4 regions of the Pseudoflavonifractor hominis genome follow, and region 3 is predicted to be linked to each of the others. Evidence: predicted binding sites of a transcription regulator. Region 3 holds the regulator's gene; each other region holds the start of a gene.
What was found. Region 3 encodes HrcA, which represses chaperone genes, less so after heat shock. Its sites were predicted from a motif close to TGTTAGCACTCNNNNNNNNNGAGTGCTAACA; they were not measured.

Region 1 (7,311 bases), on a different contig from region 3:
GCCATGAGACAATCTGCTCTGTACCGAGAATTCACCACCTATGTGACCCTCAATATTCTGGGTTCCCTGGGCCTCTCATGTTATATTCTGGCCGATACCTTTTTTGTGGCCAGCCGTCTGGGGGCCGACGGACTCACCGCCCTCAATCTGGCCATCTCTGTCTTCGGGCTTCTCAACGGTCTTGGCATGATGCTGGGGATCGGCGGCGGCGCGCGCTACTCCATCTTTCAGGCCCAGGGCATGGAGCGGGAGGCCAACCGCACCTTTACCATCGCCTTTCTGACCGGCGCGGGTCTTGGACTGTTCTTTGCCCTGTGCGGACTGTTCTTTGCCCGCCCGCTGGCCGCGCTGCTGGGGGCCGAGGGGCATATCCTGCCCATGTGCGCCACCTATCTGCGCACCGCGCTCTCCTTTGCGCCCTTCTTCATCCTCAACCAGGTCATGACCGCCTTTGTCCGCAACGACGGCAACCCCAAGCTGGCCATGGCGGCCATGCTCACCAGCAGCCTGACCAACATCGTGCTGGACTATGTGTTCCTCTATCCCCTGGATATGGGGATCTTCGGTGCGGCCTTTGCCACCGGCGTGGCCCCAGTGGTGGGTCTGCTCCTCTCCTCCCTCCACATTCTCACCGGGCGCAGCCGCTTCCGCCTGGTCCGTGAGCCCATGCGCCCCCGCCATCTTTTCTCCCTCTCCGCGCTGGGTGGCGCGGCCTTCCTCAACGAGTGTTCCACCAGTGTGGTGCTCGTGGTCTTTAATCTCCTGATCCTCCACCTGGCCGGAAACCTGGGGGTGGCCGCGTACAGCATCGTGGCCAATCTGGCCTTCGTCATGCTGGGTATCTTCAACGGTATCTCCAACGGAACCCAGCCCCTGGTCAGCCAGGCCTGCGGCCGGGGGGACCTGCCCCGGCAGCGCACCCTCTACCGCATGGCCCTGATCCTGGCCACCGTGTTCGGCGTGGGAATCACCGCGCTGGGTCTCTTTGCCTCCCCGCCCCTGGTGGCCCTCTTCAACTCCGCCGGGGACCCGGCCCTCCAGTCCCTGGCCGAGGGCGGGATGCACCTGTACTTCCTCGGATTCCTCTTTGTGGGCTTCAACCTTATCACCGCATCCTATCTGGGCGCCACGGAGCGGCCCCTCCCCTCCTCCCTTCTCTCCTTTTTCCGGGGCTTTGTGGGGATCGTGGTGCTGGCCCTCTGCTTCGGCCTGCTCTTCGGTCTGACCGGCGTATGGCTGGCCTTCCCCGCCGCCGAGCTGCTGACCGCCCTGGCCGGTGCGGCCGTCCAGCGCCGGGAATTCCTTCGAACCCAGAATTAGCACTCTTAATGTCAGAGTGCTAAGTTTACAATTTAGACATAATTTATTGTATATTTGTTCACAAACTCGCTCTATACTAGAGGCAACAAAACAAGGTGAGAAGGCAAACCGGTGTTCTCCGGACCTCCTCACAGCGGCTCAGACCAGAGAGAAAACCGCTGAAATAGCAGTCCTTTTCTTTCATTGCTAATCTCTGTTCTCCGCCGTAAATCTGAAAGGAGACCTTCATTATGTTTGGTATGCTTCCGTTTGAGCGCACAAATGACAACTTTTTCGACACCTTTGATAATTTCCAGCGCAAATTCTTCGGGGAGAGCGGCGCCAATATGCCCGCCTTCCGCACCGACATTCGGGACGCCGGCGAGCACTTTATTTTAGAATGCGAGCTGCCCGGCTTCCGCAAAGAGGACATCCGACTGGATCTGAAGGATGGCATCCTCACCATCGCTGCCCAGCGCAGCGAGAGTGAGGAGGACAAGGCGCAGAAGGGCCAGTACATCCGGCGGGAGCGCCGCTACGGCACCTTCTCCCGCAGCTTTGACGTGACCGGCATCGACGAGAGCGGCATCACCGCCGCCTATAAGGACGGCATCCTGGAGCTCCGGCTCCCCAAGGCCCGCCCCGTTGTGCCCGAGGCTAAGCGCATCGCCATCGACTAAACCTCGCAGACGGGGAGCCGGTCAGTCCACACTGGCCGGCTCCTCTTCCGTTTTCAGCGCGGGGGTCCAGTGGGGGCAGACCTCGCCCGGCTGGGGATGGGGCATTCCCCGTCGGCCGCAGTGCCCATACCAGAGGGGGTGAAAGCGTTCGCCCCGTCCCAGCACGAAGTGCTGGTGGTAATATTTGCACGTCCCACATATCTCCGCCTCCACCATGTAGTAGCGCGTGGTTTTCATATTTATCACCTCATTTATTATTCTACTATTGTTTGATAGTAGAATCAACCCTATCAAATGATAGTAGCATATAATGCAGATGAGGTGACGCTTCATGTATCTACCACGTCTGCGAGAATTGCGCGAAGATTTTGATTTGACCCAACGCCAGGTAGCCGAAGTGCTCGGGATTGACCAACGGGTGTATAGCACATACGAAACCGGAAAGCGGGAATTGCCCCTGCGCCATCTGGCTGTACTGGCTGACTACTATCATGTTACCACCGATTATCTATTGGGGCGGGAATGACCCCAATGGAACACCGTTTCTTTTGAAAGGATGTGAACTGCGTTATGAACGCTCAGAAATATACCCAGAAATCCCTGGAGGCCATCCAGAACGCCCAGGCCATCTGCACCGAATACGCCAATCAGCAGATCGAGCAGCCCCATATCCTGCTCGCCCTTCTGCTGGCCGAAAACGGTCTGATCCCCCAGCTGCTCACCCACATGGGCCTGACTGTCCCCTCTCTCACCGCCGCGGTCAAGGCCGAGGTGGAAAAGCTGCCCCGTGTCACCGGCTCCGGCCGGGAGCAGGGCAAGGTCTATGTGGCCCAGGACGTGGACCAGGCTCTCAATAGCGCCGAGTCCATCGCCGCCTCCATGAAAGATGAATATGTCTCGGTGGAGCATCTGCTCCTGGCGCTGGCGGAGCACCCCAACGCCGCTCTGAAGGAGCTTTTCCGCATTTACAACGTGACCAAGGAGGGGATCCTGCAGGCCCTCTCGGCCGTCCGCGGCAACCAGCGCGTCACCTCGGACAACCCGGAGGAGACCTACGACGCCCTGAAGAAATACGGCTCCGACCTGGTGGAGCGGGCCCGGCAGAACAAGCTGGACCCGGTCATCGGCCGGGATGACGAGATCCGCAATGTGATCCGCATCCTCTCCCGCAAGAGCAAGAACAACCCCGTCCTCATCGGCGAGCCCGGCGTAGGCAAAACTGCCATCGCCGAGGGGCTGGCCCAGCGGATCGTAAAGGGCGATGTGCCCACCTCTCTGAAGGATAAGACCATCTTCGCTCTGGACATGGGCTCCCTCATCGCCGGCGCCAAGTACCGCGGCGAGTTTGAGGAGCGGCTCAAGGCCGTCCTCAACGAGGTCAAGAAGAGCGAGGGACGCATCATCCTCTTCATCGATGAGCTCCACACCATCGTGGGCGCCGGCAAGACCGAGGGCGCCATGGACGCGGGCAACCTGCTCAAGCCCCTGCTGGCCCGGGGTGAGCTCCACTGCATCGGCGCAACCACCCTCAACGAGTACCGCCAGTATATCGAGAAGGACGCCGCTCTGGAGCGCCGCTTCCAGCCCGTACTGGTCAACGAGCCCACGGTGGAGGACACCATCGCCATCCTCCGCGGCCTGAAGGAGCGCTACGAGGTCTTCCACGGCGTGAAGATCCAGGACGGCGCCATCATCGCCGCCGCCACCCTCTCCAACCGCTATATCACCGACCGCTTCCTCCCCGACAAGGCCATCGACCTCATCGACGAGGCCTGCGCCATGATCCGCACCGAGATCGACTCCATGCCCACCGAGCTGGATGTGATCCAGCGCAAGATCATCCAGCACGAGATCGAGGAGGCCGCCCTCAAGAAGGAGGATGACGCTCTCTCCCGGGAACATCTGGAGGAGATCCAGAAGGAACTGGCCGAGATGCGGGACGAGTTCAATGCGAAAAAGGCCCAGTGGGAGAACGAAAAGAACGCCATCGGCAAGGTCCAGCAGCTCCGGGCCGAGCTGGAGGAGGCCAACGCCCAGCTGGAGAAGGCCCAGCGGGAGTATGATCTGGAGAAGGCCGCTCAGCTCCAGTACGGCCGCATCCCCGAGCTCCGCCGTGCCCTCGAGGCCGAGGAGGCCGTGGCTCAGCAGGGTCGGGAGGCCTCCCTTCTGCGGGACAAGGTCACAGAGGAAGAGATCGCCCGCATCATCGAGCGCTGGACCGGTATCCCGGTCAGCAAGCTCATGGAGGGCGAGCGGGAGAAGCTCCTCCACCTGGAGGACATCCTCCACCAGCGGGTGGTGGGACAGGACGAGGCCGTGCGTCTGGTCTCCGAGTCCATCCTGAGAAGCCGGGCCGGCATCGCCGATCCCAACCGTCCCATTGGCTCCTTCCTCTTCCTGGGCCCCACCGGCGTAGGTAAAACCGAGCTGGCCAAGACCCTGGCCGAGGCCCTCTTTGACAGCGAGAAGAACATGGTGCGCATCGACATGAGCGAGTATATGGAGAAGTTCTCGGTCTCCCGCCTCATCGGTGCCCCTCCGGGATATGTCGGCTATGAGGAAGGCGGTCAGCTCACCGAGGCGGTGCGGCGTAAGCCCTACTCCGTCATCCTCTTCGATGAGGTGGAGAAGGCCCATCCCGACGTCTTCAACGTCCTGCTCCAGGTCCTGGACGACGGCCGCATTACGGACAGCCAGGGCCGCACCGTGGATTTCAAAAATACCATCATCATCCTCACCTCGAACCTGGGCTCCCAGTACCTGCTGGACGGCATCGGCTCCGACGGCGAGATCAATGAGACCGCCAAAGAGCAGGTCAACGAGCTGCTCAAGCGCTCCTTCCGGCCGGAGTTCCTCAACCGTCTGGACGAGATCGTGTTCTATAAGCCCCTCACCAAGGACAACATCACCCACATCATCGACCTGATGGTCCACGAGCTCAACGACCGTCTGCACGAGAAGCAGCTCTCCTGCACCCTCACCGACGCGGCCAAGCAGTTCATCATTGACGCCGCCTACGATCCCATCTACGGCGCCCGTCCCCTGCGTCGCTATCTCCAGCATACGGTGGAGACCCTCATCAGCCGCAAGATCATCGCCGACCAGGTCCTGCCCGGCGACACCCTCACGGTGGATGTCCGGGACGGCGCGCTGGAAGTGGACAGCAAAACCATCCTCACTGGCGAGATCGTATCCTAATATTTTCCTATTTGAAGCAAATACCCTCTCCCGGGAGACCGCTCTGTACGGTCTCCCGTTTTTTTGCACTTGTCCACATTGTCCACCATGTTTTCCACATGATATAGTATTGTAAATTTTCGCAGTCTCAAAATACGGTATTTTTCGCTTTGTTTTTACTTTTTTTACCATTTATGGACAGTAAGCTGTGATTTTACGTTGTCTCTGTGAGAGGCCATACATTTCAGATAAGAACTTGACACAAGTCTGGTAAATTGCACCTGTGAATGTCAAAAAAGTGTGAAGAGAGGAAAAGTTGCACACCAAGTTGCACACTTCGGCATCGCAAGCGCAAAAAGAGAGGGAACCGGTTTCCCGATTCCCTCTCGAAAAGTGCTTGATTATCCGGTTTGGATTAGCCGAAGCAACGCTTCAGCAGGCCCTCGAAAGCCTTGCCGTGGCGGGCAATCCCCATGGGACAAGTCCCATGGGGACCCCAATGATTTCATTTGCTCGGGCGGAGTGAATACGCCCGGCATCGAGGTTTTGGCTTCGCCAAAACGCTCGGTGACGAGGCCCGCCACGACAAAAAAGTTCCCCGGTCCATTGGACCGGGGAACCCTTGCTTCATAGATTAGCCGAAGTAACGCTTCAGCAGGCCCTCGAAAGCCTTGCCGTGGCGGGCCTCGTCGCGAGCCATCTCGTGCACGGTGTCGTGGATGGCGTCCAGGTTGTGCTGCTTGGCCAGCTTAGCCAGGTCGGTCTTACCCTGGGTAGCGCCGTTCTCGGCGTCCACACGCATCTCCAGGTTCTTCTTGGTGGAAGCGGTCACGACCTCGCCCAGCAGCTCAGCAAACTTAGCGGCGTGCTCGGCCTCCTCATAGGCGGCCTTCTCCCAGTACAGGCCGATCTCGGGGTAACCCTCGCGATGAGCCACGCGGGCCATAGCCAGGTACATACCGACCTCGGTGCACTCGCCCTGGAAGTTCTCACGCAGGCCCTGCATGATCTCCTCGGGAGCGCCCTGAGCCACGCCCACCACGTGCTCGGAAGCCCAGCTCTTCTCGCCGGCCTGCTCAACGAACTTCTCCTTGGGGGCCTTGCAGATGGGGCAGATGTCGGGAGCGGACTCACCCTCGTGGACGTAACCGCAGACAGAGCAAACAAACTTCTTCATAAAATGTTCCTCCTAAATAAAATTCTATTTCTCCAAAACAGTTGTGCTTTATAATCAGTAATGATTATCATTTACAGTTATTAAGATACCACGCAATTGCCCATTCGTCAAGTGTTTTTTTCTTTTTTGCCAAAATATTTTTTATGCCCGTCTGTCCTTTGCCAGCCCATCTCTTTACATCCTTCTTTTTTCTATGATAAAATGAATCATCTTCGCGGACAGAAAGCAGGTAAGCGCATGAAACAATGTATGGACTCCGCCAATTTACACCGCAGGCTGAAAAAAATCATCGGTCAGCTCCAGGCCATTGATAAAATGGTGGACGAGGATGTTCCCTGTGAGGATGTCCTGGTCCAGATCAATGCCGCCAAAAGTGCTCTGCACAAAGTCGGGCAGGTCGTATTGGAGGGACATCTGAACCACTGTGTGCGTGACGGCATCGAACATGGAGATGCCGATAAGACCATTGCGGAATTTGCCAAAGCCATCGAGCATTTCTCCCGTATGAGCTGATGCTCCCTTCTATTATACCCATTTTCAAGAGAGACTGCCAGTCCAAACGGACTGGCTCTCTTCTTTTTTCTTGACTACCCATACCCCTATGGGTATAATAAGGGCATCCCGGGTCATTTCTTTTCAGAAAGGACGATTTTATATGCGTTCCTCTCCCCTTTCGATCCTCTTGGATGAGAGCAAGCGTGCCCTTCTCTTTCTCCTCCTGTCCGGCGCTGCTCTGTTGGTCAGCTTTCTGTTTCCCGGCGCACTCCCCATCGATCCCGCCTGGCTTTCCATCCTTCTGTGCGGCATTCCCATCCTCAAAGAGGCCGCCGAGGGGCTCTTTACCCGCTTTGACATTAAGGCTGACCTGCTGGTCTCCCTGGCTCTGATCGCCTCCGTCCTGATCGGCGAGATCTTTGCCGCAGGAGAAGTGGCCTTTATCATGCAGATCGGCTCTCTTTTGGAGGAGCGCACCGTAGC
Region 2 (7,311 bases), on a different contig from region 3:
AAGCTCCCTCCGGCGGCCGCCGCCTTGCGCAGAAGCCTGAGCCGGCGCGGAACGCGGAGAAGGCTGGAGAACCCGAGTCCGAGCCGCCCACCCCGGAAGGGGAGGAGACGGCTCCGGTCCAGTCCCAGAAGAAGGAGAAAGTCGTTCCCTTCCCGGGCGGGGAGGAAAAGGGGCTGCTGGGCCGGTTCCGAAAGCTGAAGAAGCAGGCGGATGCCTACGCGGACCACATGTTTGAGGAAGAGGGGAGCGAGGAAGCTCCCGAGGTCCGCCGGGCAGAGCGGTACATCCCGGGCGTGGATGTGGAGGAACCGGAGGAGGAGCGCCCGCCCCGACGGAAGCGCCGTCCCCCGCCGCCCATCCCGGACACGCCGCCCCAGGAGCTGTTCCGGCGCTATAACCGGGGGATGGGGGTCCTCAAGCTGCGCATCGTCCTGCTCTTTTTGCTGTGTGTACCCCTGCTCTATTTGTCGGTGGGCCAGGCGGTGAACGCACCCATGCCCGGGACCCTGGAGGGGAACCACACCCTTCAGCTCTACGCCCAGGCTGCGCTGCTGGGCGCGGCCATGCTGTTGGGGATCGATGCGCTGGGGCGCGGACTGTACCATCTGCTCATCCTGCACGTAGAGCTGGACAGCGTGATGGCCCTGGCCTGTGCCGCCGCCCTGGCGGATGCGCTGACCATGCCGCTGATGGAGGGGAGCCCCCAGCGCCAGCCCTATTGTGCCATTGCGGCCCTGGCCCTCGGCTTCAATCTGTACGGATATTACTGTAAGCGCAAGGGACTGCGGGTGGCCTGCCGCACAGCGGCCTCCGCCTCGGAGCCCTATCTGGTCACCCTGGATGAGAATAAGTGGAATGGGCGGGACGCCTATGCGAAATGGTCGGGGGAGCCGGTGGGCTTTGGCCGCCAGATCCAGGCTACCGAAGGGGCCCAGCGCATCTACCATATTATGGCCCCCCTCATTCTCCTAGCCTGTCTGCTCTTTTCGGTGCTGGCCTCCATTGGCAGGCGGCGGCCGGAGGATATCCTCTGGTGTCTTTCGGCCACCCTGAGCGCAGGAGCGTCGTTCTCTTCGACGCTTTGCTACGGCATCCCGTGGCGCTCCCTCTCCCTGCGTCTGGCGAAAAGCGGAGCCGCTCTGGCCGGCTGGGACGGGATCACCGGGACCAGCGGAAGCGCGGGGATTCTGCTGACCGATCAGGACCTCTTCCCGCCCGGGACGGTCTCCCTCAACGGGATCAAGATCTTTGGGGATTTCCCGGTAGAGAAAGTGGTGGGCGTGACCGCCACGCTCATTCGGGATACCGGCTGTGGACTGGATAAGATCTTCCACGATCTGCTCCGCAGTCAGGGGGCCATCTACCGCCGCAGCCAGGATTTCTGCTGCTACGAGGGGGGCGGTGTATCTGCCCTCATCCGGAACGAAGTAGTGCTGGTGGGCTCGGCCTCCTTCATGCATCTGATGGAGGTGCCCCTGCCCCAGGGACTGAACGTGAAAAACGCGGTATTCTGCGCCATTGACGGGGAATTGGCCGGGCTGTTTGCCCTGAAATACACCCTGCATGGCACAGTGGAGCCCGCCATCAGCGCCCTGATCAGCAACCGGATCTCCCCGGTGCTGGCCACCCGGGACTTTAATATCATCCCCGCCATGCTCCGCCAGCGCTTCAAGCTGCCGGCGGACAAGATGGAGTTCCCGGCGGTGGAGCGGCGGGTGGAGCTCTCCTCCCAGCGGCAGAGCCACAGTGAGCTGCTTACCGCCGTGCTCTGCCGGGAGGGGGTGGGACCCTTTACCGAGGCTGCCGTGGGCGGGAAACGTCTGCGCCTGGCGGTGCGGATCTCCACGGCGCTGGCCTGTCTGGGGTCCTGTGTGGGCGTGCTGCTCGCCTTTTACCTCACCTTTATGGCGGCGTATGACTCGCTGACTCCCTTTAATCTGCTGGTCTTTTTGGGCATGTGGCTGGTGCCCACCATTCTCATTTCCAACTGGGTAAACCGCTATTAGAGCGGGAGCGGAAGACAGAAAAAGGAGATGGACGGCATGAAAAAGAAATACGCGATGATGATCATGAACGAGCTTCATAACCCGGAGACCGACCATGCCCGGCTGGATACCTCCGCCACCGAGACCCATATCCTCACGGTGCGCAATCCGGAGGAGGCGGTAGCCAAGGCGGTAGAACTGGCCGATGCGGGGTTCGGCACCATTGAGGTGTGCGGCGCCTTTGGAGAAGAGCTGGCCCGGAAGATGTACGACGCGGCAGGGCACCGGCTCACCGTCTGCTATGTGGTCTGCCCCCCGGATCAGCTGGAGGCCACGCTGAAATTCTGGTCGGAGTGACCGCCAGGAGAAATTGTAAACATTCTGGAAACCCCCTTGCAAAGTGGGGCGGGAAGGGCTATCATAGGGTTAGCACTCTATAGGAAAGAGTGCTAACCCTATTTTGTTTACGATTTATGTTTTATATGGAGGCGTATATACCATGGAAAAGAAAGCCTTTCAGGCCGAATCACAGCGGCTGTTGGATCTGATGATCAACTCCATTTATACCCATAAGGAGATCTTCCTCCGGGAGCTCATCTCCAACGCCAGCGATGCTGTGGACAAGCTGGCCTACAAGGCCCTCACCGATGACCAGGTGGGTCTGAACCGCTCCGACTTCAAGATCACCCTGACTCCGGATCAGATCAAGCGGACCCTCACCATCTCGGACAACGGCATCGGCATGACCAAGGAGGAGCTGGAGCAGAATCTGGGTACCATTGCTAAGAGCGGCTCCCTCCAGTTCAAGCAGGACATGGCCGCCAAGGACGAGGGCAAGGGCAAGAGCGATGTGGACATCATCGGTCAGTTCGGTGTGGGCTTCTACTCCGCCTTTATGGTGGCCGATGAGGTGACGGTGACCTCCCGTGCCTACGGCAGCGAGGAGGCCTGGCGCTGGACCTCTGACGGCAAGGACGGCTACACCATGGAGCCCTGCGAGAAGGATACGGTGGGCACCGACATCGTACTCCACATCAAAGCCAACACGGAGGACGACCACTACGACGAATATCTGGAGCAGTACCGCCTCAGCGACCTGGTGAAGAAGTATTCGGACTATATCCACTACCCCATCGTCATGCTCATGCACAAATCACGCCAGAAGCCCCGTCCGGAGGACGCCGGTGAGGACTATAAGCCCGAGTGGGAGGACTATGACGAGTGGCAGACCCTCAACTCCATGGTTCCCCTGTGGCAGCGGCCCAAGAGCGAGGTCAAGGAGGAGGAGTACAACCAGTTCTATAAGGAGAAGTACGGCGACTGGGAGGATCCCCTGCGGGTGGTCCATGTCTCCGCCGAGGGCGCGGTGGAATATAAGGCTATGCTCTATATCCCGGCCCATGCTCCCTTTGATTTCTACTCCCGGGACTATCAGAAGGGCCTGCAGCTCTACTCCTCGGGCGTGCTCATCATGGATCAGTGCGCCGACCTGCTGCCCGACCACTTCCGCTTTGTCAAGGGCGTGGTGGACTCTCAGGACTTCTCCCTGAATATCTCCCGCGAGATGCTCCAGCATACCCGGCAGCTCAAGGTGATCGCGGGCAATCTGGAGAAGAAGATCAAGGCTGAGCTCCTCAAGCTCCAGAAGGACGAGAGGGAGAAGTACGAGCAGTTCTGGAAGGCCTTCGGCATGCAGATCAAGTACGGCATCCTGGCCGACTACGGCGCCCATAAGGAGCTGCTGAAGGACCTGCTCCTCTTCTGGTCCTCCAAGGAGGGCAAGATGGTCACCCTGGCCGAGTACCAGTCCCGCATGGCAGAGGATCAGAAGTTTATCTACTTCGCCGCCGGCGAGAGCGTGGAAAAGATCGCCCAGCTGCCCCAGACCGAGCGCATCCGGGACAAGGGCTATGAGATCCTCTACCTTACTGACGAGCCCGACGAGTTCGTCATGAACCTGCTGGGCGAGCTGGACGGCAAGGCCTTCAAGTCGGTCAGTGACAGCGATGCCCTCCCGGAGAGCGAGGAGGAGAAGGCCCAGGCCGAGAAGAAGGCGGAGGAAAACAAGGACGTACTGGACTTCGTGAAGGAGACCCTGGGCGACAAGATCAAGGAGGCCCGCATCTCCAAAATCCTCAAGACCGGCGCGGTGTGCATGACGGCCGACGGTCCGGTCACGCTGGAGATGGAGAAGTACTTCCGCCGGGTGGACCCGGACCACGCGGACAACATGAAGGCCCAGCGGGTGCTGGAGCTCAATCCCGATTCGGGGGCCTTTGCCGCCCTTCGGGAGGCCATGGAGAGTGACCAGGAGAAGGCCAAGGTCTATGCAGAGCTCCTCTACCATCAGGCCCTGCTCATTGCCGGTCTCCCCATCGAAGATACCACCCGTTACACCGAGCTGGTCTGTTCCCTGATGAAGTAAGAGAGCCTCTGGCGTAAATGCACAAAATCATGCCGCTGTAAGGACGACAAAACCGTTGGATGAAGAGAGCTCGTCTCTTTTCAAAGTATGTACTATGTAGTATAATAAAAGAAGAGCAACGGTATTACTGACAGGGGGCATGACCGATGGTTATAACCATGACTTTCTCCTCCCGGGAGGAGATCCAGCGACTTCGTGAACTGGCGCTTTCCGTATCTGAGGCGGTCACCATCCGTTCTCTTGACGGAGAAATCGCCCTGAATGCAAAATCTCCCATGGGGATCTATGCGCTGGATTTTTCCCAGCCGGTGGAGATCGTCACAGACTCTCAGTGGCTTCAGGAGCAGCTGGAGCACTGGTGATCGGACCGAGTGCAGCACAAAAATGGCATATGAACTCCGCGCCGCATTGCGGCGCGGAGTTTTTATATCCTGACTAATTTCATTGGGAGAGGGAAAGAGTCGTGACTCTGTGGATTGCAATGGGGGATTTATAAATTAACTAGCGCAGTATAGAGGCTATAATATGAAAAAATGCTTGTATACGGCCTATAAAAGGGCTCCGTTTTTATATAAGTATGCCATTGCGTGCAAAAATACGCCGTGATATACTCGTAGGCGAAAAGGAGGTATGACGTATGGTCATCGAAAAGAAATTTAACTCCATTTCTGAGATCTCTGCGCTCCAGCGCATTGCCAGCATGGCGGATAAAGAAGTCTATCTCTCCAATCAGGAGGAGACCATCAAGGTGGATGCCCGGTCCTTCATCGGACTGTTTGCCCTGGATTTTTCCCAGCCCCTCAAGGTCATCACCGACTCTCTCTATGTGATCCGCATGATCGAGATGGATCTCAGAAAGCAATCCTGCGCGGCGGCAGTTCGCTAAGCGCAGTCTCTTTTTAAATAGAAGCCGATGGGATGTTTTGTCCCATCGGCTTTCGTTTTACCGGATCTTTGCTTGTTTTTTACCTCTGATTGCTGGCTTTTCTGCCGGAGAAGAGGTATTTTATCTCAGAATCACGCATAGGAAAGAGGAAAGTCCATGGAGGCATGGAAGCTGAAAACCTGGGACCTTGTGTCTGCGCTGCTGTTCCTGGTAGGGGCCCTTTTGTTTGGGGTGGGCTGTTTTCGCCTGGGGATACTCTGGATGGCGGCTGGAGGTATCGTGGTGCTTTCCAGTATTGTGCTCGCACTGTGTAAGCTGCGTTGTCCCTTTTGCCGTCGTTTTCTGGGCCTTCTCTCCGCCGGGAACATGTCATTTTGCCCCCACTGTGGAGCTCCGCTGGAGGAGAAGAGCCGCGATATATGACATGCCGCTGCGCCTGCGCCCTTGGGGAGTGGGTGCGGCATCTTTTTCTCCCTGGTTGTCCTTGTCTCTCTACCTGGAATCATGTATAATAATGCTACTGAATTTCCGGACGTCTGTCCGCACATCTGTGACTGGAGGTTTTCCCCTCGATGAATCGACAGCTGTTGCAGCAGCTCCCCAAAATGGACGTGCTTCTGGCCCATCCGGCCATTGCGTCCGCCCAGGAGGAGCTGCCTTACTATGCACTGAAAGAGGCGGCCAGAACCGCCCTGGAGGAGCTGCGCCGCGGGATCCTGGATGGAACGGTGGAGGTCCTGCCCGACCTGGACACCCTGGCTGCCCAGACTACGGCCCGGGCCCGGGCGTCCTGCCGTCCCCACCTGCGCGCCGTCATCAACGGTACCGGCGTGGTGCTGCATACAAACCTGGGCCGCGCCCCTCTGGGCGAGGAGGCGGCCCGGGCGGTCTATGAGGCGGCCCGGGGGTATTCCAACCTGGAATATGACATCGATTCCGGGCGCCGCGGCAGCCGCTTTTCCCACATTGAGCCGCTTATTTGCTCTCTGACCGGGTCGGAGGCCGCCCTGGCGGTCAACAACAACGCCGCGGCGGTATTCCTCATGCTCTCGGCCCTGGCGGCTGGAAAAAAAGTGGCGATCTCCCGGGGGGAGCTGGTAGAGATCGGCGGTTCCTTCCGGGTGCCGGAGATCATGGCCCGCAGCGGGGCACAGCTGGTGGAGGTGGGTACCACCAACAAGACCCATCTCTCCGATTACCGCCGCGCCATTGAAGAGCAGGGGGCTGAGATCCTCCTGAAGGTCCACACCAGCAACTTCAAGCTCATTGGCTTTACCGAGGGGGTCTCCATTGCCGATCTGGTCGCCCTGGGCCGGGAGAAGGGTGTGCCTGTCTTCCACGATCTGGGCAGCGGCGCCCTCTATGACGACCCTGCTCTGGGCGTCCCCGAGGGCCCCACGGTGGAGGAGAGCGTGCGCGCCGGTGCCGATGTGATCTGCTTCTCCGGCGACAAGCTGCTGGGCGGGCCCCAGGCGGGCATCGCCATTGGCCGGGCCCCCTATATCCAGGCCATGAAGAAGGATCAGTTTGCCCGGGTGGTGCGCATTGACAAGCTGACGCTGGCGGCGCTGGAGGCCACCCTGCGCACCTACCGGGATCATGCGCTGGCCGGCCGGAGCATTCCCACCCTGGCCATGCTGGGGGCGCGGCCGGAGACCCTGGAGCCCAAGGCACGCGCCCGGGCGGAGGAGCTCTCTGCCCGCTTTGCGGGAAAATGTGTCTTCTCCGCCGCGCCGGACAACGGCGAGGTGGGGGGCGGAAGCCTGCCCGGCGTGCCCCTGCCTACCTGGGTGGTGGAGCTCTCGCCGGTCTCCCTCACGGTCTCCGCGCTGGAGGAGGCCCTCCGGGCCTGGGAGACTCCCATTGTGGGACGGGTAAGCCGCAATCAGTATCTGCTGGATGTCCGCACCCTGACCGACGCCGACTGGGCGGAGATCATCCGGGCTCTGGACACGATCTTGAACTAAAGGAGCGCCACGGCTATGAAGCATATCATCATCGGCACCGCCGGCCAT
Region 3 (7,311 bases):
CCCTTTCGGCCGCCTGCCGGCTCTGGATGGACCACGGGACGGAATACCGCGCCCATATGGAGTCCCTCAAGGCCTATGCGCTGGAGCAGCTCCCGGCCCGTGTGGAGGGGCTGGAGATCGTCACACCCGGGGACGCCCCCCATATCTGTTCCGTCTCTCTGCCCGGCTATCCCAGTGAGATGCTGGTGCGGGCGCTGAGCGACCAGGGGATCTGTGTCTCCTCCGGGTCCGCCTGTCACAAGGGAAAGCCCAGCCATGTCTTTGCCGCCCTGGGCCTGCCCAAGCGCACCGCCATGGGGGTGCTGCGCATCTCCTTCGGTCCCACCAGCACCCGGGACGAGGTGGACGCCCTGGCCGACGCCCTCTCTGCCATCCGGTCCAGCCGTGTGGGGGCCTGATCGCGTGTCTGTTTCTCTTCCATATTTTACACTTCATCAGAAAGGCACCGGCGGAGCGAGGTATCGCCGGCTTGGTCAAATCATATGTTCTCTTATCTGAATCGGGGGCGGGCTTTCTACCAGAATCTGCTCTTTCTGGCCCTGCCTATCCTGTTCCAGAATCTCATCACCACATCCCTGGGCATGATCGACACCTTCATGGTGGGCAGCCTCGGCGAAGCTCCCCTGGCCGCCGTGGCCCAGGCCAATATCCTGGTCTTCATCATTCAGCTGATCATCTTCGGGCTGCAGAGCGGCTCCTCCGTGCTCATCAGCCAGTACTGGGGCAAGGGCGATACCGACGCCATCAACCGGGTCATGGGCGTGGGCTTCTATCTGGCCGGCGCCATCTCCGCCCTCTTCGCCGCCTCCCTCTTTTTCTTCCCCTATCAGATCATCGGTCTGCTCACCGACAACCAGGAGCTCATCCCCCTGGCCGTGGGCTATGCCCGCATCGTGGGCTTCTCCTATCTGTTCAACAGCATCACCGGCGTCTATACCGGCGCCCACCGCAGCATGGAGAATCCCAAGCTGGGCCTGTGCATCTACGCCGCCTCCATGTGCACCAACACCTTCCTGAACTGGGTGCTCATCTTCGGCAATCTGGGCGCGCCCCGGCTGGAGGTGGAGGGCGCCGCCATCGCCACCCTCACCTCCCGCATCGTGGAATTCATCATCATGGTGGTCTATGCCAAGTGCAACCGCCGCTTCCGCCTCAAGCCCGCCGTGCTCTTCCGCCCGGACCGGGCGCTGGTGCAGAAGTTTTTCCGCTATGCCACCCCCGTGGTGGTCAATGAGATGCTGTGGGGTCTTGGCACCTCCATGTATAAGGTCATCATGGGACATATGGAGGGGAGCACCCAGATCCTGGCCGCCCGAGCCATCTCGGGCAACATCGAGGATATCTGCATCGTGGCCGTGCTGGCCATCGCCAACACCACCGCCATCATCATCGGCCGGGAGATCGGCGCGGGCCGCCGCTCCACGGTCTATGAGCTGGCCACCGCACTGGACACCATCTCCTTCCTCTGCGGCGCCGTGATCGGCACCCTCCTGGTGATCTCGGCCCATACCTGGCTGCCGGTGGTGGTCTATCCCCTCTTCCACCTCACCCCGGTCTCGTCGGAGATCGCCACCATCATCCTCACCTTCATCGGCTGTCTGATGCCCCTGCGCTCTTTTGATACCACCAACACCGTGGGCGTCCTCCGGGGCGGCGGAGACATCCGGGTGGCCGCCATCATCGATGTGTCTGCCATGTGGCTGGTGGCCATTCCTCTGGCCGCCTTCTTCGCCCTGGTGCTCCGCTGGAACATTGTCTGGGTCTATGTGGCCGTGACGGTGGAGCAGTTGGTCAAGTCCACGCTGGGCATTCTCCGCTTCCGGTCCCACGCCTGGATCAACGACATCACCCGCGCCGGCGCCTGAGCGCCGCCCTCTTCCCCGGAAAGGAGCATCTGTATGCTGCGGCTCACCGTTCTCATCGAAAATTCCGCGCCCGACCACCTGATTGCCGAGCACGGCCTCTCCCTGCACCTGGACTACGAGGGCCACTCCTATCTTCTGGACAGCGGCACCTCCGGCCTGTTTGTGCGCAACGCGGACCGGCTGGGCATCGACCTGAGCCGGGTGGAGCGGGCTGCCCTCTCCCACGGCCACGACGATCACGCCGGCGGGTTCTCCGCCTTCTTCCGGCGCAACCAACAGGCCCCGGTACTGGCCCGCCCCGCCGCGGTCCAGGCCTATCTGGAGGACACCGCCGATCCTTCCCGCCGCCCGGCCGGTGTGGACCCGGATCTCTTTACCAAATGGGCTGGGCGCTTTGATCTGGCCGACGGCCCCCGGCTTCTGGCCCCCGGGCTCCACCTGATCCCCGACGCGGTCTCCCACGAGCAGTCCCTGGTGGCCGAGACCGCCCACGGGCTGGTGGTGATGAACTCCTGCTGCCACGCCGGAGCCGCCCACATCGTCCACGAGGTGCGCGCCCTCTTTCCCACCCAGAAGGTCCACGCCATCGTGGGGGGATTCCACCTGGTGGGCAAGACCGGGATGGGCTCCCTGGGTGTGGCACCGGAGCAGGTGCGCCTCCTCTCCCGCCGGCTGGCCGAGGAGCTGGAGGTGGAGCAGATCTGTACCGGTCACTGCACCGGCCATCCGGCCTTTGATCTGATGGCCCAGCAGGAACCCGGATGCCTCATACCGCTCCATACCGGGACCTGTCTCTCCTTTTAAAAGAGCCCGGTTTTTTTAGCAGACTCTCCCGCCTTATGCAAGTCATAAGGCGGGATTTTCGTTCACATTTAATTTACATCCCCCCTATTGACAATTGCTGGTGAGGGTGGTACATTATCTTTAGCACTCAGGTACAAAGAGTGCTAAACCAATCCGCCGCAAAGGAAGTGATGCGCATGGATCTGAGCGAACGAAAAAAGCGGATTCTCCGTGCCATCATTGAAAGCTATATCTCCACCGCCGAGCCGGTGGGCTCCAAGGCCATTGCCGACTCCCTGGACCGTTCGGTCTCTTCGGCCACCATCCGCAATGAGATGGCTGATCTGGAGTCCATGGGCCTGCTGGAAAAGCCCCACACCTCGGCCGGACGGATCCCCTCTCCCCAGGGGTACCGGTTCTACGTCAATGAGCTGATGGAAGAGCACCAGCTCTCCGTGCAGGAGACCGAGCGCATCAACCGCGCCCTGCGTCTCAAAATGCAGGAGCTGGATCGCGTCATTTCCGAGGCTGGACGGGTGGTCTCCCGTCTCACCAATTATCCCGCCTTTGCCCTCTCATCCGGGTTTGAGCGGGTGACCATCCGGCGCTTTGACCTGTTGATGGTGGAGCGAAACGCCTTCATTATTGTGGTCATGACCGACAACAATCTGGTGCGCAACAAGCTGGTGCAGCTGCCCTCCGATCTGACTGAGGCGCAGCTCCAGATGCTCAACACCCTGCTCAACACCACCTTTACCAATCTGACGCTGGAGGAGATCACGCCCGAACTCATGCGGGTGGCACAGCATGCCGCCGGTGATGCCTATGGCCTGATCAGCTTGGTGGTCTCCTTCGCCATGGAGGTGCTGGAGGGTCTGGAGCACCGGCGGGTCCACACCGCGGGTCTGGCCCATCTGCTGGAGCTTCCAGAGTATCAGAATCTGGAACGGGCCCAGCCCCTGATGAGCTATCTCTCCGAGGACCAGGACGCCGCCCGCTTCCCCATTCCCAAGGATGGCCCCATGAAGATCCTCATTGGTCCGGAAAATGTGGCCGACGCGCTGAAGGATACCAGCGTGGTCATGGCCAGCTACGACATTGGGGACGGCATGCGGGGCATCATCGGAGTCGTGGGCCCCACACGGATGGATTACGCAAAGATCACCGCCCGCCTGTCCTATTTTGCGGAGGGTCTCACCCGGCTGTTTGGCCAGGGAGAACTTCCCACCGGGGACGGACGCAACGATGAAACATAATAGGAGGGAACCTCTTTGAGTAAGAAAGAGAACGAGCAGGCCGTGGAACAGGCCGAGCAGATGGAGCCGGAGACCGTGACCGAAGAGGTCACGGAGGGCGCCGCCCCTGAGACGGACACCCCCGATCCTCTGCTCTCGGAGCTGGAGGCGCTCAAGGATACCCTGGCCCAGAAGGAGGATCAGTACCTCCGCCTGGCCGCCGAGTATGACAACTACCGCCGACGCTCCCAGAAGGAAAAAACCGACGCCTACCAGAGCGCCAAGTCGGACGCCGTGCTGGCTTTTCTCCCGGTGTATGACAACCTGGAGCGGGCCCTCAAGCAGGAGACCGCCGACGAGGCCTATAAAAAGGGCGTGGAGATGACCATGAATGGTCTCAAGGAGGTCCTCTCCAAGCTGGGCGTCGAGGAGATCCCCGCGCTGGGCCAGACCTTTGACCCCAACCTTCACAACGCCGTGATGCATGTGGAGGACGAAAACGCCGGAGAAAATACCGTCGTGGAGGTCTTTCAGGCCGGCTTCCAGTCCGGTGACAAGGTCATCCGGTTTGCCATGGTAAAGGTGGCAAACTAAGAAGAAGCGCGAAGGGCCCGGAGCAGGCACACAGCAGCGAGCAGTGTGCCGTCCGCGCAGGACCCGCAGCGTGACAACAAGCGCGGAGGGTTCACATCCCATTTTCACTTTGTTTAAAATAAATTTCGATATATTGGAGGAAACACATTATGTCCAAGATCATTGGTATTGACTTAGGTACGACGAACAGCTGCGTAGCGGTTATGGAGGGCGGCGAGGCCGTCGTCATCCCCAACGCGGAAGGTAACCGCACCACCCCCTCTGTGGTGGCCTTCTCCAAGGACGGCGAGCGCATGGTAGGTCAGGTGGCCAAGCGCCAGGCCATCACCAACCCCGACCGCACCGTCATCTCCATCAAGCGTGAGATGGGCAGCGATTATAAGGTGAACATCGACGGCAAGGCCTACACTCCCCAGGAGATCAGCGCCATGATCCTTCAGAAGCTGAAGGCGGACGCCGAGGCCTATCTGGGCCAGCCTGTTACCGAGGCCGTCATCACCGTCCCCGCCTACTTCACCGACGCCCAGCGTCAGGCCACCAAGGACGCCGGCAAGATCGCCGGTCTGGATGTCAAGCGCATCATCAACGAGCCCACCGCCGCCGCTGTGGCCTACGGTGTGGATAAGGAGCAGGCCCAGAAGGTCATGGTCTACGACCTGGGCGGCGGCACCTTCGATGTGTCCATCCTGGACATCGACGACGGCGTCATCGAGGTTCTGGCCACTGCCGGTAACAACCGCCTGGGCGGCGACGACTTCGATAAGTGCGTCATGGACTGGATGGCCGCCGAGTTCAAGAAGGACACCGGCATCGACCTGACCGGCGACAAGGTCGCCATGCAGCGCCTGAAGGAGGCCGCTGAGAAGGCCAAGATCGAGCTCTCCGGCGTCACCTCCACCAGCATCAACCTGCCCTATATCACCGCGGACGCCACCGGTCCCAAGCATCTGGACCTGACCCTGACCCGCGCCAAGTTCGACCAGCTCACCGCCCACCTGGTGGAGGCCACCATGGGCCCCGTGCGCCAGGCCATGAGCGACGCCGGTCTCTCCTCCAGCGATCTGCATAAGGTCCTGCTGGTGGGCGGCTCCAGCCGTATCCCCGCCGTGCAGGAGGCCGTGAAGAAGATCACCGGCAATGAGGGCTTCAAGGGCATCAACCCCGACGAGTGCGTGGCCATGGGCGCCGCGCTCCAGGGCGGCGTCTTCACCGGCGACGTCAAGGGCCTGCTGCTGCTGGATGTCACCCCCCTGTCCCTGGGCATTGAGACCATGGGCGGCGTGATGACCAAGCTCATCGAGCGCAACACCACTATCCCCGTGAAGAAGAGCCAGGTCTTCACCACCGCCGCCGACAACCAGACCTCCGTGGAGGTCCACGTGCTCCAGGGCGAGCGTGAGATGGCGCAGTACAACAAGACTCTGGGCCGCTTCAACCTGGACGGCATCGCTCCCGCCCGCCGCGGCGTGCCTCAGATCGAGGTCACCTTCGACATCGACGCCAACGGCATCGTCAATGTCTCCGCTAAGGACCTGGGCACCGGCAAGGAGCAGCACATCACCATCACCTCCTCCACCAACATGTCCAAGGAGGACATCGACAAGGCCGTTAAGGAGGCCGAGCAGTTCGCCGCTGAGGACGCCAAGCGCAAGGAAGAGGTGGACGTCCGCAACCAGGGCGACCAGGTGGTCTACCAGACCGAGAAGGCTCTGGACGAGATGAAGGACAAGATCGACGCTGCCGACAAGGCCAGCGTGGAGGCTGCCATCAACAAGCTGAAGGAGGCCCTGAAGGGCAGCGACGTGGAGGCCATCAAGGCTGCCACCGAGGAGGCCAACAAGGCGTTCTATCCTGTGGCTGAGAAGATGTATCAGCAGGCCAATCCCCAGGGCGGTCAGCCCGGAGCCGACGGCTGCAACTGCGGCAGCGGCGACTGCGGCGGCAGCTGCGGCACCGACCCCAACGTGGTGGACGCCGACTACACCGTCGTGGACGACGATAAGAAGTAAGAATCAGAAGCGCTCCGGAGCCGGAGCAGGACAGCAGCGAAGTCCGCAGCCCGGAAAACAGGCCGGGCGCAGACCGGCGGCATTTCCGGCGGAGGGCTGAGCAGCTGGCCGCGGCGCAGGCCCATTGGAGCGTGACATAGAAGCGCTCCGGGGCTGAAGCAGGACAGCAGCAAAGCCCGCAGCCCGGAAAACAGGCCGGGCGCAGACCGGCGGCATTTCCGGCGGAGGGCTGAGCAGCTGGCCGCGGCGCAGGCCCATTGGAGCGTGACATAGAAGCGCTCCGGGGCCGGAGCAGGCGCACAGCAAACCGCCTCCGGCGATTCAAAGAAACATCAGCTCTGTGGTGGGACGGGTGAATTTCATCCGTCCCACTCGGGGCGTTTTGGCGGGCGTACCAGATACGTCCCTGCAACGGGAAATGCAGCGTAGGGGCGCGCTTTGCGCCCGCCGTTCCATACTCCCTCAATTTAAGAGGTGATCATATGCCTGAACAGAAACGAGATTTTTACGAGGTCCTGGGGGTCAGCAAGAGCGCCAGCGACGATGAGCTGAAAAAGGCCTACCGCAAGCTGGCCAAGCAGTACCACCCCGACCTCAACCCCGGCGATAAGGAGGCCGAGGCCAAGTTCAAGGAGGTCAACGAGGCCTACGAGGTCCTCTCCGACAAGGAGAAACGTGCCCGTTACGACCAGTTCGGCCACGCCGGTGTTGACCCCAACTATAACCCCGGCGGCGGTTTCGGCGGCTTCGGCGGCGCCGATTTCGGCGACATCGACCTGGGTGATATTTTCGGCTCCTTCTTCGGAGGCGGATTCGGCGGCGGCT
Region 4 (7,311 bases), 250 kb from region 3:
GGCCTGGAGGGCCTGGCCGCGGAGGAGCTGCGCCGCCTCTCCCTGCCCAACGTCCGGGCCGAGAACGGCCGGGTCTTCTGCGACGCCACCCCCGCCGACATCGCCCGGGTCAACCTGAACCTGCGCACCGGCGAGCGGGTGCTGATCGTCCTGGGCCGCTTTTACGCCGGGGACTTCGACGCCCTCTTTGAGGGGGTGCGCGCCCTGCCCTGGGAGGAATTCATTCCCCGGGAGGGCGCCTTCCCGGTGAAGGGCCACTCCCTGAACTCGGCCCTCCACTCGGTCCCCGCCTGCCAGTCCATCGTGAAAAAGGCCGTGTGCGCCCGCCTGGGGGCCAAGTACGGCCTGGAGAAGCTCCCCGAGACCGGGGCCCTCCACCAGATCCAGTTCTCCATCCTCAAGGACGAGGTCACCCTCATGCTGGACACCAGCGGCGCCGGGCTCCACAAGCGGGGCTACCGGGCGGTGGGCGTGGCGGCCCCCCTGCGAGAGACCCTGGCCGCCGCCATGGTGCTCCTCTCCCGCTACCGGGGGAGGGACCCATTCTGCGACCCCTTCTGCGGCAGCGGCACCATCCCCATCGAGGCCGCCCTCATCGCCAAGAACCGGGCCCCCGGCCTGAGCCGCTCCTTCGCCGCCCAGAAGTGGGACTGGCTCCCCGCCAAGGTGTGGATGGAGGGGGCCGACGAGGCCATGGACAAGGAGTTTGACGGGCACTACGACATCTGGGGCGGGGACATGGATCCCGCCGCCGTGGCCATCGCCCGGGACAACGCGGTCAAGGCCGACGTGGAGGACCTGGTCCGCTTCGAGGTGGCCGACGCCCGCACCTTCCACCGGAGCGACCCCTACGGGCGCATCGTCACCAACCCGCCCTACGGCGAGCGCATCCTGGAAAAGCAGGAGGCCGAGGAGCTCTACCGGGCCTTCGGACAGGCCGTGCGGGACCTGCCCAATGGGTGGAAGGTCTCGGTCCTCTCCTCCCACACGGAGTTCGAGCGCACCTTCGGCCGCACGGCGGACAAACGCCGCAAGCTCTATAACGGCATGTTAAAATGTGACCTATTTCAGTATACAGACAGGAAATAAGATAGAATAAATTACGGGGAGGAATGGAAAATGGCCCATCGTTGGACCAAAGCCGCCCGAGCGGGGCTGGCTGCGCTGGCTCTGTGCGCCCTCCTTCCTCTGGGCGCGGGGGCCGCTCCCGCCGGGGTGACCATCTGGGGCTACCAGGAGGGCATGGCCAAGGCCCAGAGCCCGGACGGGAAATTCGGATACGCCAACGCCCGGCGGGAGGTGGTCATCCCCATGCAGTACACCTCGGTGCTGGACTTCACCCTGGGGCTGGGCCAGGTCCAGCTGGGCGACCGGCTGGGGGTCATCCGGCAGGACGGGACCTACCTGATCCAGCCGGAATACGGCTCCCTCTTCCACATGACCGGCGGGCTGTACATCGCCCAGAAGGGGACCAAATGGGGTGTGGTGAGCCTGCTGCCCTTCCCAGACGGGAAGGGTGGGACCACCCAGATCTTCTACGACTTCGTCTATGACTCGGCCCGGCTGACCGAGGTGAGCGGGGGAGAGGCCCTCCTCCTCACCAAGGACGGGGAGACCACCGTCCTCCCCTTCTACCAGATCAACCAGCTCATGCTGGAGCGGCAGGTCCCCTCGGCCCGCTTCCCCCTCAACCGGGGACGGCTGCCCGACTTTTCCGACGTGTCCCCCCGGTCCTGGTACGATCTGTGGGTGGACCTGGCCTACAACCTGGAGCTCATGGAGGGTGTGGGGGACAACCGCTTCGCCCCGGACCGTACCATGACCGTGGCCGAGGCGGTGCGCCTGGCCGCCTGCATGGAGAGCCGCCAGCGGGGGGACAACTTCCACCAGCAGAGCGTCTCCGGGGCGGTGTGGTACCGCTCCTCGGTGGACTACTGCGTGGCCAGCGGCATCCTCCGGCGGGGGGAGTTCCTGGACTATGAACGCCCCGTCACCCGGGCCGAGATGGCCCACATCTTTGCCTCCACCTCCCTGGGCCGCGCCATCCCCGAGAAGAACAGCCTGGAGCGGGTGAAGGCCTCCGTCCCCGACGTGAAGGCCGGGGACTATGCCGCCGACGACATCTATGCCCTCTACGCCAAGGGGGTGCTGGCCGGGAGCGACGGAAAGCTCACCTTCCGGCCCGGGGATACGGTCACCCGCGCCGAGGCCGCCGGCATCGCCGCGCGCATGGCCCGGATGGAGCAGCGTATCACCCTCTTTTGAATGGGAATCTGAACACAGTAGGATGGATGGACCATGAAGCATTTGTTTGTGCTCAACCCCTCCGCGGGGCAGTATGACCGCAGCCAGGAGATGATCGCCCGGCTGGCCGACACCCTGGACCCCCTGGGGGTGGCATGGGAGGCCAGGGTGACCGACTACCCCGGCCACGCCGTGGAGCTGGCACGGGCGGCCGCCGAGACGGGGGAGAGCGTGCGCATCTACGCCTGCGGGGGCGACGGCACCCTCAACGAGGTGGTCAACGGGGCCGCCGGGTATCCCAACGCCGCCGTGACCCAGTACCCCTGCGGGTCGGGCAACGACTTTCTCCGGCTCTTCGGGCAGGACCGGGGGCGCTTTTATGATCTGAAGGAGCTGGTCTACGGCGACCAGGCCGCCGCCGACCTGATGGACTGCAACGGCCGCCTCTCCCTCAACATCTGCTCGGTGGGCTTTGACGCCCGCATCGGGCTGGGCATGGCCCAGTTCCGGCGCTATCCCATGGTCAGCGGTGCCATGGCCTACCAGCTCTCTCTGGTGAAGAACCTGATCGCCGGCATCGCCCGCCCCTACGAGGTGGAGGTGGACGGGGAGATCTTTGCCGGGGACTTCTCCCTGCTGTGCGCCTGCAACGGGCGCTACTATGGCGGGGGCTTCCACCCCTCGCCCCGGGCCGTCCCCGACGACGGGGTGCTGGAATTTCTGCTGGTGAAGGGGGTCTCCCGCCTGACGGTGGCCCGGCTGGTGAAGCTCTACGCCGCGGGCCGGGCGGAGGAGATCCCGGAGCTGGTCATCCTCCGGCGGGGCAGGTCCATGAAGGTGCGCTGCGACCGGCTCTCCATGGTCAATGTGGACGGGGAGCGGCTGGATACGGATGAGCTCTCCATCGCCCTCTCTGCTAAAAAAGTGAACTTTGTGTTCCCCAGGGGAGCCTCCTGGGCCCCGGCCTCCGGTGTAAAAAATGAGATTTCCGGAGAAAAAAAGAGATAAGAAGACTTTGAGGGAGATTGAGAGAGATTCGCCTGGAAATTCACCCATCATTCATAAAAAATTTAAAAATTAGGGCTTGCAGAATTGTAGAACTAAGTTTATTATAATAAGCGTGTTAGCACTCCGGTAAAATGAGTGCTAACACGCTGAACTTGTTTTGAAAAAGATTTATCACATATAAGGAGGAACCTGTTATGAAACTCAAGCCTTTGGCTGACCGCGTTGTCCTGAAGATGGTGGAGGCCGAGGAGACCACCAAGGGCGGCATCATCCTCACCGGCGCTGCCAAGGAGAAGCCCGAAGTGGCTGAGGTCATCGAAGTGGGCCCCGGCGGCGTGGTGGACGGCAAGGAAGTCGTCATGACCGTGAAGGCCGGCGACAAGGTCATCACCAGCAAGTACTCCGGCACCCAGGTCAAGATTGACGGTGTGGAGTACACCATCGTGCGCCAGGGCGACATTCTGGCTATCGTCGAGTAACAAACCACCGGCCGCTCCGGCGGCGGTGTATCAACATCTCATTTTTTGGAGGTAATTCATTATGGCTAAGATCATTTGCTACGGCGAGGAAGCCCGTCACGCTCTGGAGCGCGGCGTCAACCAGCTGGCCGATACTGTGAAGATCACCATGGGCCCCAAGGGCCGCAACGTGGTGCTGGCGAAGAAGTTCGGCGCCCCCCTCATCACCAACGACGGCGTGACCATCGCCAAGGAAATCGAGCTGGACGATCCCTTTGAGAACATGGGCGCTCAGCTGGTGAAGGAAGTCTCCACCAAGACCAACGACGTGGCCGGCGACGGCACCACCACCGCCACCCTGCTGGCTCAGGCCATCATCCGCGAGGGCCTGAAGAACCTGGCTGCCGGTGCCAACCCCATGGTCATGAAGAAGGGCATCTCCAAGGCTACCGCCGCCGCCATCGAGGCCATCAAGGCCAACAGCCAGAAGGTCAACGGCAGCGATGACATCGCCCGCGTCGGCGCTGTCTCCTCCGGCGACGAGACAATCGGCAAGCTGATCGCCGAGGCCATGGAGAAGGTCTCCCACGACGGCGTCATCACCGTTGAGGAGTCCAAGACCGCTGAGACCTACAGCGAGGTCGTGGAGGGCATGCAGTTCGACCGCGGCTACATCACCCCCTACATGGTCACCGACACCGAGAAGATGGAGGCCGTCCTGGACGATCCCTACATCCTCATCACCGATAAGAAGATCTCCAACATCCAGGAGCTGCTGCCCGTGCTGGAGCAGGTCGTCAAGACCAGCAAGCCCCTGATGATCGTGGCTGACGACGTGGAGGGCGAGGCTCTGTCCACCCTGATCGTCAACAAGCTGCGCGGCACCCTGAACGTGGCCTGCGTGAAGGCCCCCGGCTTCGGCGACCGCCGCAAGGAGATGCTCAAGGATATCGCCATCCTGACCGGCGGCACCCTGGTTTCCGCCGACCTGGGCTATGAGCTCAAGGACGCCACCCTCGACATGCTGGGCAAGGCCCGCCAGGTGAAGGTCCAGAAGGAGAACACCATCATCGTGGACGGCGCCGGCAGCAGCGAGGCCATCAAGGGCCGCGTGGATCAGATCCGCAACGAGCTGGCCATCAGCACCTCCGACTACGACAAGGAGAAGCTGCAGGAGCGCCTGGCCAAGATGGCCGGCGGTGTGGCCATCATCCGCGTGGGCGCTGCCACCGAGGTGGAGATGAAGGAGAAGAAGCTGCGCATCGAGGACGCCCTGAACGCCACCCGCGCCGCGGTTGAGGAAGGCATCGTGGCCGGCGGCGGCACCGCCTATGTGAACGCTGTCTCCGCTGTGGAGAAGCTCATCCCCGAGGTTGAGGGCGACGAGAAGACCGGCGTGCGCATCATCGCCAAGGCCCTGACCGAGCCCATGAAGCAGATCGCTGCCAACGCCGGCATCGACGGCTCCGTGGTCCTGGAGAAGATCCGTGAGTCCGGCAAGGTCGGCTACGGCTTCGACGCCTACAAGGAGACCTATGTGGACATGATCTCCGCCGGCATCGTGGATCCCACCAAGGTGACCCGCTCCGCTCTGGAGAACGCGGCTTCCATCGCCGCCACCCTGCTGACCACCGAGTCCCTGGTGGCCGACAAGAAGGAGCCCGCTGCTCCCGCTCCCGCTGCTCCCGACATGGGCGGTATGTACTAAGCAATAGCCTGAACCCATTGGGACGCAAGCAATTGCCAGAAGTACAGCCGTGAATTTACGATAAACTTACGACAATTGCAAAGAAAAAGCGTCTGATATGTATGAACGCCGCTGTCTGTGATTTGCAGACAGCGGCGTTTTATTTTGTTTATCCCTCCTGCGAAAAAAGTCTTCGGCTTCTACCTGTCGAGGGAAAAATGAAAAATCTTTTGATGGATCTTGATTTATTTTATAAGTATGTTAGTATGTAAACATACATACTAAATGCAAAGGAGGTGGGCGTATGAATCATCGGCAGAAAACAGCATTTGGTGAATATCTGGTCGGAGAGATCAAAAAGGCAGAAATGTCGCAGGAAGAGTTTTATACCGCAGTCGGCATTAAAAAACCGTACTTCTACGATCTGTTGACAGCCACGCCCCCTCCAACCGCGCTTCAGGATAAGATTGTAGCTGTACTGGATGAAAAGACTGGCGCCGATGATATCCGACGAAAACAGTTATACGATCTGGCAGCAGAAGGCCGCAACGAGATCCCAGCAGACATAGCAAAGCTCATTAAAGACAATCCGGCCAAACTGGACATGATACGCAAAACACTGAACGAGCTGCTTGCGGCGCAAGGATAAGGAGATGGAGATATGGCAGCATTAAATGAACTGATTCAAAAAATAGAGAATCCGGAGCTGCGGGCGCAGATTCAGGCAGCGGCAGACAAACTGATAAAGCAGAAAAAGTTTGGTCTTGTGTTTGAGGACCATCTTCCGGAGTGTACGCCCCTCTATGATATTCCAGTTAGAAAAGGCCTCAAAGTATCGCTTCGTAATGGAAAGGCAAATGAAACTTATACTGTTTTGAAAATTGAGGCAGGTAAGGCTCTCTGTTTGCCGAGAAATGGGAACGAAGCTGTAGAATTTGCTGTTTCAGATCTCGTAACAACGGCAGAACTGGGTGACCCAATTTACCCCTGCCTCCAGATGCTGGACGAAGTATGTAATGCGCCGGGCAGTGACCTTTGGCATACACTGATTGAAGCAGATAACTACCATGCCCTGCAGCTTCTGGAATATTTATATGCCGGCCAGGTGGACTGTATTTACATTGACCCACCCTATAATTCTGGCGCCAAAGACTGGAAATATAACAATGACTATGTTGATAACAATGATACTTACCGTCACAGCAAATGGCTTTCTATGATGAAAAAACGGCTAGAGATTGCTAGGCAGCTGTTAAATCCAAATGATTCAGTATTAATTGTAACCATTGACGAAAAAGAATACTTACATCTGGGCTGTCTATTGGAAGAAATGTTTCCAGACTCAAAAATGCAAATGGTAAGTGATGTAATTAATCCCAGAGGAGCCACTAGGGATGGCCAGTTTTCTCGATCTGACGAATATATATTTATTGTCCAACTAGGTGCAAATAGTGTTTCCTATCCGAAGGCAGGAAGTAAGCACTATGTTGAATGGTATCGTTTACGACGGACAGATTATGATTCCAGACGAGGCACTGTTAAGGGTGGAACGCGACAATTTTACCCCATTTATGTTGATACTAAGTCTGAAAAGATAGTACACATAGGAGAGCCACTTTCTATAGGTCAAGATCGAAATTCTGTACCTCAAATTGAGGGTGCTGTGCCAGTTTTTCCAATTAAAAATGACGGAACGGAAATGAACTGGGGAGTAACACCAGAGACACTTAAACTATTAATAGATAATCACTTTGTCCGTGTACGCAGAAACGATGATGAAAAGTATCAGCCTTATTTGCTTCACTATATTTCATATAAACAATTAGAAGCCATCAGAGAGGGCAAATCGTCAATTGAAGGATACAATCCTGATGGGACAGCAATTGTTGTTGAAGATGATGGCCACATTATTCG

Region 1: the regulator HrcA is predicted to act here: its motif matches at 1,482-1,512, upstream of H8S34_RS02520 (Hsp20/alpha crystallin family protein).
Region 2: the regulator HrcA is predicted to act here: its motif matches at 2,410-2,440, upstream of htpG (molecular chaperone HtpG).
Region 4: the regulator HrcA is predicted to act here: its motif matches at 3,366-3,396, upstream of H8S34_RS07030 (co-chaperone GroES).

The regions. Positions count from the first base shown of each region.
Region 1 is NZ_JACOPR010000001.1:523,487-530,797, forward strand. It holds gene H8S34_RS02515 (MATE family efflux transporter) at 4-1,320, shown strand; gene H8S34_RS02520 (Hsp20/alpha crystallin family protein) at 1,551-1,979, shown strand; gene H8S34_RS02525 (hypothetical protein) at 2,001-2,216, opposite strand; gene H8S34_RS02530 (helix-turn-helix domain-containing protein) at 2,311-2,505, shown strand; gene clpB (ATP-dependent chaperone ClpB) at 2,550-5,177, shown strand; gene H8S34_RS02540 (NADH peroxidase) at 5,791-6,333, opposite strand; gene H8S34_RS02545 (metal-sensing transcriptional repressor) at 6,571-6,846, shown strand; gene H8S34_RS02550 (heavy metal translocating P-type ATPase) at 6,989-7,311, shown strand, end outside.
Region 2 is NZ_JACOPR010000011.1:58,529-65,839, reverse strand. It holds gene H8S34_RS14005 (hypothetical protein) at 1-2,006, shown strand, start outside; gene H8S34_RS14000 (DUF6506 family protein) at 2,043-2,342, shown strand; gene htpG (molecular chaperone HtpG) at 2,485-4,410, shown strand; gene H8S34_RS13990 (hypothetical protein) at 4,557-4,772, shown strand; gene H8S34_RS13985 (hypothetical protein) at 5,048-5,296, shown strand; gene H8S34_RS13980 (hypothetical protein) at 5,453-5,719, shown strand; gene selA (L-seryl-tRNA(Sec) selenium transferase) at 5,869-7,263, shown strand; gene selB (selenocysteine-specific translation elongation factor) at 7,279-7,311, shown strand, end outside.
Region 3 is NZ_JACOPR010000003.1:116,753-124,063, forward strand. It holds gene H8S34_RS05875 (cysteine desulfurase family protein) at 1-398, shown strand, start outside; gene H8S34_RS05880 (MATE family efflux transporter) at 483-1,865, shown strand; gene H8S34_RS05885 (MBL fold metallo-hydrolase) at 1,899-2,669, shown strand; gene hrcA (heat-inducible transcriptional repressor HrcA) at 2,846-3,904, shown strand; gene grpE (nucleotide exchange factor GrpE) at 3,920-4,477, shown strand; gene dnaK (molecular chaperone DnaK) at 4,627-6,486, shown strand; gene dnaJ (molecular chaperone DnaJ) at 6,969-7,311, shown strand, end outside.
Region 4 is NZ_JACOPR010000003.1:371,377-378,687, reverse strand. It holds gene H8S34_RS07045 (THUMP domain-containing class I SAM-dependent RNA methyltransferase) at 1-1,089, shown strand, start outside; gene H8S34_RS07040 (S-layer homology domain-containing protein) at 1,120-2,265, shown strand; gene H8S34_RS07035 (diacylglycerol/lipid kinase family protein) at 2,299-3,252, shown strand; gene H8S34_RS07030 (co-chaperone GroES) at 3,447-3,731, shown strand; gene groL (chaperonin GroEL) at 3,793-5,418, shown strand; gene H8S34_RS07020 (hypothetical protein) at 5,702-6,046, shown strand; gene H8S34_RS07015 (site-specific DNA-methyltransferase) at 6,059-7,311, shown strand, end outside.